Regions from separate parts of the Oceanobacillus longus genome, predicted to be linked through region 2. Evidence: a T-box and tRNA genes for the amino acid it is inferred to sense, from the RefSeq annotation. Region 2 holds a T-box; the other holds one or more tRNA genes.
The links. The T-box of region 2 lies ahead of thrS (threonine--tRNA ligase). A T-box ahead of a tRNA ligase gene usually reads a tRNA of that ligase, here a tRNA-Thr.

Region 1 (3,420 bases), on a different contig from region 2:
CTTACTATGAGCTATACCTATAGCTGTTTTTTCTGAAGTTGTTACTTTTTCTGCACTCATTTTTTATACATTTCCACCAATTCTTTAGCTTTTCCGACACGGATTTCTTTTTGTTCGATTAATTTTTCTGCAATGATATCAATCATCTCCCCTGAAGCGCCTGCTGCTATTGCAACAGATCGAGAATGTAGAGCCATATGGCCTTTTTGAATACCATCTGTCGCTAGTGCCTTCAATGCTCCGAGATTTTGCGCCAATCCAACCGCTACAATTACCTGCGCAAGTTCTTTGGCCGATTTTATATCCATTATAGATAGGGAAAGCTTTGCCAACGGATGAACTCTGGTTGCTCCACCAACAGTTCCGACAGACATTGGTAATTCAATTTCCCCTACAAGATTTCCGTTTTCATCTTTGAACCATTTTGTCATGGAACCGTAACTACCATGGCGGGACGCATATGCATGTGCTCCAGCCTCCACGGCACGCCAGTCGTTACCTGTTGCAATTACAACAGGATCAATCCCATTCATTATCCCTTTATTATGCGTTACTGCACGATATGGGTCTGATTCTGCAAATTCATATGCATGTACAACACCATCACGAACTTCCTCTCCGGAATAATCCCCAGTAGCAAGCAGATCAGGAGGAATGACACACCTTGCCCGAGCCAAGCATTTATCTGCAAAGTTCGATAAAATCCGCAAATAAACTTTACCTTTTGTTATTTCCTCGACAATGGGCGCAATAGCTTCAACCATCGTGTTAATAATATTTGCTCCCATTGCATCACGTGTATCGACATATATATGCAGGACAAGCATCTGTCCATACTTCGAATTACTTTCTTCATTAAGGATACGTATATCCAGATCTCCAGCCCCGCCTCCCCGATTTACAATGCTCGGGTAAGCAGCGTTCGCAGCTTTTATTAATGACTCTTTTTGATCCAATAAGTCCTGTTTCGCAACTTGATAATTCGGACAGCCTATAACCTGAATCTGTCCAATCATTATTCTTTCCGTTGCATTAGTTTGAAATCCCCCAGCGCTTCTGACAATTTTAGCTATATGACTTGCCGAAGCAACTACTGACGCTTCCTCAATCGCCATTGGTATTACATATTCTTTCCCGTTTACTAAGAAATTCAACCCTAGACCCAATGGGAGCTGAAATGTACCTATAACATTTTCAATCATTTTATCTGCGGTTTCAGTAGATAGAGGCTGATTAATACAGAGATCGTCTAAATCCTCTGAAGAGAAATCTAGCACATTTTTAAGCAGGTCCCGTCGTTGTTCAACAGACAAATTATAAAAACCGGGGATTCTGGAAGATTTCATCCTGGATCATCCTTTAATATAGAAATTATATATAAAATTCTTTCATCATTTATGATTTTAAACTATATAGATTATAACATGAAACCTTAATTTTTTTCATTTAGAAGTATCTCCATAGAAAACGTAAAAAAATAACTGTATTTATTATGAATAATTTTATCTAAATATGCAAATAAACAAGGCTGTATGTTACCATAACGACCTTGTTTATTTTCTGTTGCATATACTGATTTAGCTTGATGAGCCATGAAGGATTCGAACCTTCGACCCTTTGATTAAAAGTCAAATGCTCTACCAACTGAGCTAATGGCTCGTGTAATATTCCAAAACATCCTTCAAAAATAAAAAAATGGCTGGGCCACCAGGATTCGAACCTGGGGTACACGGGATCAAAACCCGATGCCTTACCGCTTGGCTATAGCCCAACAATAGTAATGGTGGAGGGGGGCAGATTCGAACTGCCGAACCCTGAGGGAGCGGATTTACAGTCCGCCGCGTTTAGCCACTTCGCTACCCCTCCGTACATATTGTTAACTATACTTATTAATTTATACAAAAGATGGTGCCGGCCAGAGGACTTGAACCCCCAACCTACTGATTACAAGTCAGTTGCTCTACCAGTTGAGCTAGGCCGGCAAAAATGGTGGAGGATGCAGGGCTCGAACCTGCGACCCCCTGCTTGTAAGGCAGGTGCTCTCCCAGCTGAGCTAATCCTCCATATTGGTGACCCGTACGGGATTCGAACCCGTGATACCGCCGTGAAAGGGCGGTGTCTTAACCGCTTGACCAACGGGCCATGAATTGAATATCATGTATATTCATCGACGTTTGTAACAACCTGTCGCAGACTGACGAATTTTATTATAACCAGGATATATAACTTTGTAAAGAGGAAAATGAAATATTTATTTATTTTTATTGAAATCGACCTGGAAACAGCGCAGTAACAAGGCTAGATTGTCATATTCGTAATATTATAAATCAACCCCCTCTTTTGAAGTAAGATTTTAAACAATATCAATCCCTAAAAGTTATGGTTTCAATACCTGGTCCTAATAGGTTATAATATATAGAAGAAATAAAATGTGGAGGTATACTATGTCAGGTCTATTGCAAGGAAAAAATGTAGTAATAATGGGTGTAGCAAACGAAAGAAGTATTGCTTGGGGTATAACAAAGTCATTACATAACGCAGGAGCAAACCTGATTTTTACAAATAGACAGGAAAGATCATACCAAAAATTGGTAAAGTTATTAGAGAAACATGACATTGAGGCAGAATTAATTGTAGCTTGTGATGTTGCTAGTGATGAAAGTATTCAACAAGCATTTAGTGAAATAAAAGAAAAAGTAGGAACCATTCATGGATTGGTTCATTCTGTAGCCTTTGCTAACCGCGAAGAACTAAAGGGTGAATACGCAAATACTTCACGGGAAGGGTTCTTAGTGGCACAGGAAATCAGTGCTTACTCTCTTGTTGCTGTTACAAAAGCAGCGAAGGAAGTAATGACTGAGGGAGGAAGCATTGTTACGCAAACCTATTTGGGGGCAGAACGTGTTATTCCGAACTACAATGTAATGGGAGTAGCCAAAGCTTCTCTTGAGGCTAGTGTAAGATACTTAGCCGAGGATGTAGGTAAATATGGCATTCGTGTCAACGCTGTTTCTGCAGGCCCTATTCGCACATTATCTGCTAAGGGAGTCTCCGGCTTTAACGAAAAAGCCAATGTAATTGTTGAGAAAGCTCCACTTAGACGGAATGTCGATCAGGATCAAGTTGGTGATGCTACACTATTCTTTATTAGTGAACTTTCTCGCGGAGTTACAGGAGAGGTTTTACATGTTGATTCAGGCTTTCATATTATCGGAGGATAATCACAAACATATAAAAAACGATTTGCTGCGTTGAAGTCAGCAAATCGTTTTTTAATTAACTCAACTTAGCAGAGTTAAATTGACAAATATGCCTTGGTAGAATTAGAAGCTCTCTTCATACACCGCTCAAGTTGAATGTTTAATTAGGAGCTTTTAAAACTGCTTTCTTGAAAATGGCAAAAACAATTTAATTCCTCTT
Region 2 (3,420 bases):
CATCGCCTGTGCTTTTTCCCACATCTCATCATTATCAATATACTTTTCTTTGTCTTCTGGGTCACGGTAGGACAAACGGAAATAGTAGTCACCGATACCAAAATCTTCATATACCTTCTTCACGAGCTCCACGACACGAATGAATTCTTGCTTCAATTGGTCCGGACGTGCAAAGATATGTGCATCATTCAGTGTCATTCCACGAACCCGCTGAAGTCCTGCGAGCGCCCCACTCATTTCGTGACGATGCATTGTACCAAGTTCTGCAATACGTACCGGGAGATTACGGTAGCTCCATAGTTGGTTTTTAAAGACCATCATATGGTGCGGACAGTTCATTGGGCGAAGAACTAAATCTTCATTATCCATTTCCATGACTGGGAACATATCTTCCTGATAGTGATCCCAATGGCCACTTGTTTTATAAAGTTCCACACTTCCAAGTACAGGAGTGTATACATGGCTGTAGCCCAAACGTTCTTCCAAATCGACAATATAGCGCTCAATATTGCGTCGGATCGTAGCTCCTTTTGGCAGCCATAGTGGTAGACCCTGACCAACTTTTTGGGAGACAGTAAATAGATCTAGCTCTTTTCCTAACTTACGATGGTCACGCTCTTTACGCTCCTGGAGTAATTGTAAATAATCTTCCACTTGTGCTTTTTTCTCAAAAGCAGTGCCATAGATTCGTTGTAACTGTTTATTATTGCTATCCCCGCGCCAGTAAGCTCCAGAGATGCTCAATAGCTTAAATGCTTTAATTTTGCTTGTAGATGGAACGTGAATACCACGGCAAAGATCAAAGAATTCTCCCTGCTCGTAAATAGTCACTTGCTCATCTTCAGGAATAGCATCAATTAGTTCTAGCTTCAGATCGTCTCCAATTTCCTGGAATCTTTCTTTTGCTTCATTCCGTGATACTTCAACCCGTTTGATTTCTAGGTTTTCATCCACAATACGCTTCATTTCTTTTTCAATTCTCGGCAGATCTTCAGGAGTCAATGATTCTTCCATATCGATGTCATAATAAAAGCCTTCCTCGATAACAGGACCTACGCCAAACTTAACATCTTTATAAAGACGTTTGATTGCTTGTGCAAGCAAATGGGCAGTGGAGTGACGTACCACCTCTATCCCTTCATCACTTTTATACGTTATGATTTCAATCTTTCCACCATGGTTCAATTCACGTTTTAAGTCAACGAGCTGACCATCCAATTTTATCGCCAAAGCCTGTTTTCTTAAACCGGGAGATATCGATGCTGCAATCGCTTCTCCTGTTGTTCCCGCCGGAAAACCCTTTTCAGCTCCGTCAGGGAATATAATTCCAATTTCTTCTGGCATGCTAATCTCTCCTTCATTATAAAACAGATTAAAAAAACGCCCATCCCTCTGCACTTACTGCAAAGGGACGGCGCTTTATACATCGTGGTTCCACCCTAATTCCCGTAAAAATCTTACGGCTTCATTAATCTTTAACGCAGAAGATACGCTGTCAATTACTGTTATTTCACTGACAGAGTTCAAAGGTGGTAATTACTTGTTTGCATATAGGAAGCTTTCAGCCGCTGACTTCCCTCTCTTATTTATGCTTTGACAAATAATATTGTCCTTATCATTACTTTTGATTTAAACGATTGACGTTTCTAATAAGTATTTAATGAGTATTATAGACCGTCATATAAGTAAAATCAAGTCCAATGTTAATCATTATTTAAATAATAAGGAAAAGGAAAATTGCTGATTGGTTGAAAATCTACTTTTTCCTGAAAAACATTGATGACTGTTAATGTTTTCGGTTCCGATGGATCGTCACCATATATTTTTAATTTTTCAGGCGCCATCGCTATTAGCGGAGCAAGATTAAACTCATTATCATGAAGTCCGACAATATACAATGGTTCCTTTTTCATTAATACCCGTAACTCGATAGTGGTCAATCGCTTTCCATTCTCTTTAAAAAATGCAAATGTATTCCCTTGCAAAATATGGATAACTGATAATCCTGGCTTCTTTTTAATAACATATGCACGGACCATATCAATAAACGCCTGATGATCTTCTTCTCTTTTGAATTCGTCAATCGCAAGTCCCACAAAAGAAATTAGCTGATCTTTAAATTGTTTTAAACGAAAATTTACAATCGAGTCAAAGTGGAACTCAAAACTTTCTTTCAAATTTGCAATAAATAAGGTTTTTAGAATTAAATTTTGATCTTTATTACTTCTTAATCGTTTACTTTCTTCGTCTTCTCCGGTAATGATCCAATGCGTTAAGTCATGTATCCGTTCAATTTCCTCATGTTCGCTATAATAATAATAGTCCGTAATAATGCGTTTAATCATTGTTCTTAACCGATGTGTCATAAAAACATCTACCATCGTACCAGCAATCATATCCACCAGTTCATTTTTGGGCTGTTTCTCCACAAATTTAAGATGATTGCCCCATTTCTCATCCGTTTTCCAAATTAGCTCAATCTGATGATGTTTACGAAATAAATGCTCACAAAAACTGATTACTTCTTTATTCGACTCAAAAAATACCTCCACCAATAATTATCACCCTCATCCACGACCAAACTGTTACATTATATGGACAATCTGTATAAAAAATGATTAAACTTTCTAATCTAGCAAGTATTTGCTGCAGTATTTTTGTTTGGACGTTATTACTTGCTGTTAAAAACTGATGATAGTCTACCTTCTATTTAAACGTATGCAAGTAATTAAGCGAATAGAGCAATGTTTTATATAAAATAAAAAAACCGAGGGATGTGGTACCTATATCCCTCAGGCTTTTACAATGATATATTATACGATTATACGGTCACTTACACTTTTATTTTTACAATCGACGGTTATGTCCTTCGATTTTCACTTCTTTACTGACTTGTTTAATCCGTTCGATAATTCTTCCGGCTTTTACTGTTTCTACTCCACTCTTTGTAGTAGCGAGTTGGACTTCCAGTTGGTCCAAATCATAATTAGACGTAAAAAAGACCGGCAAACGTTCCATCATCCGATATTGAAGAACGGAACCAAGAATTTCATCCCGGAACCATGCAGATTGAAGTTCAGCTCCAATATCATCCAACATTAAGACATCTGCTTTCTTAAAATAATCAATCTTTTCATTAACAGAGTCATCCTTAAATGAACCTTTAATTTCACGTACAAATTCGGGCATATAAATTAACGTAGATGATATATTAAATTTTTTCAGTTCATTGGCAAGTGCACCTAAAAGGTACGTTTTTCCAACACCAAATTGTCCGTAAAAATAAACGCCCTTACGAGGGAGATCTGTTTTAGCCTGATCTAAAAAGTCCAAAAGCTCTGCAATTGCTGTAATCCTTGTCTCATCATTCGCTATATCCGAAAAGCTTGCCTGAAGTATTTCTTTGGGCATATATAGACT

Region 1: it encodes a tRNA-Thr, which carries the amino acid that the T-box ahead of thrS (threonine--tRNA ligase) is inferred to sense. The anticodon was not compared.

What each region holds. Positions count from the first base shown of each region.
Region 1 is NZ_JBHSAO010000010.1:157,137-160,556, forward strand. Features, by position in the region: gene mvk (mevalonate kinase) at 1-60, opposite strand, end outside; gene ACFOUV_RS14020 (hydroxymethylglutaryl-CoA reductase, degradative) at 57-1,346, opposite strand; tRNA gene ACFOUV_RS14025 (tRNA-Lys) at 1,587-1,659, opposite strand; tRNA gene ACFOUV_RS14030 (tRNA-Gln) at 1,697-1,771, opposite strand; tRNA gene ACFOUV_RS14035 (tRNA-Tyr) at 1,782-1,866, opposite strand; tRNA gene ACFOUV_RS14040 (tRNA-Thr) at 1,907-1,982, opposite strand; tRNA gene ACFOUV_RS14045 (tRNA-Val) at 1,988-2,063, opposite strand; tRNA gene ACFOUV_RS14050 (tRNA-Glu) at 2,068-2,142, opposite strand; gene fabI (enoyl-ACP reductase FabI) at 2,445-3,221, shown strand; gene ACFOUV_RS14060 (metal-dependent hydrolase) at 3,375-3,420, opposite strand, start outside.
Region 2 is NZ_JBHSAO010000001.1:389,344-392,763, reverse strand. Features, by position in the region: gene thrS (threonine--tRNA ligase) at 1-1,344, opposite strand, end outside; T-box leader at 1,405-1,628, opposite strand; gene ytxC (putative sporulation protein YtxC) at 1,704-2,552, opposite strand; gene dnaI (primosomal protein DnaI) at 2,848-3,420, opposite strand, start outside.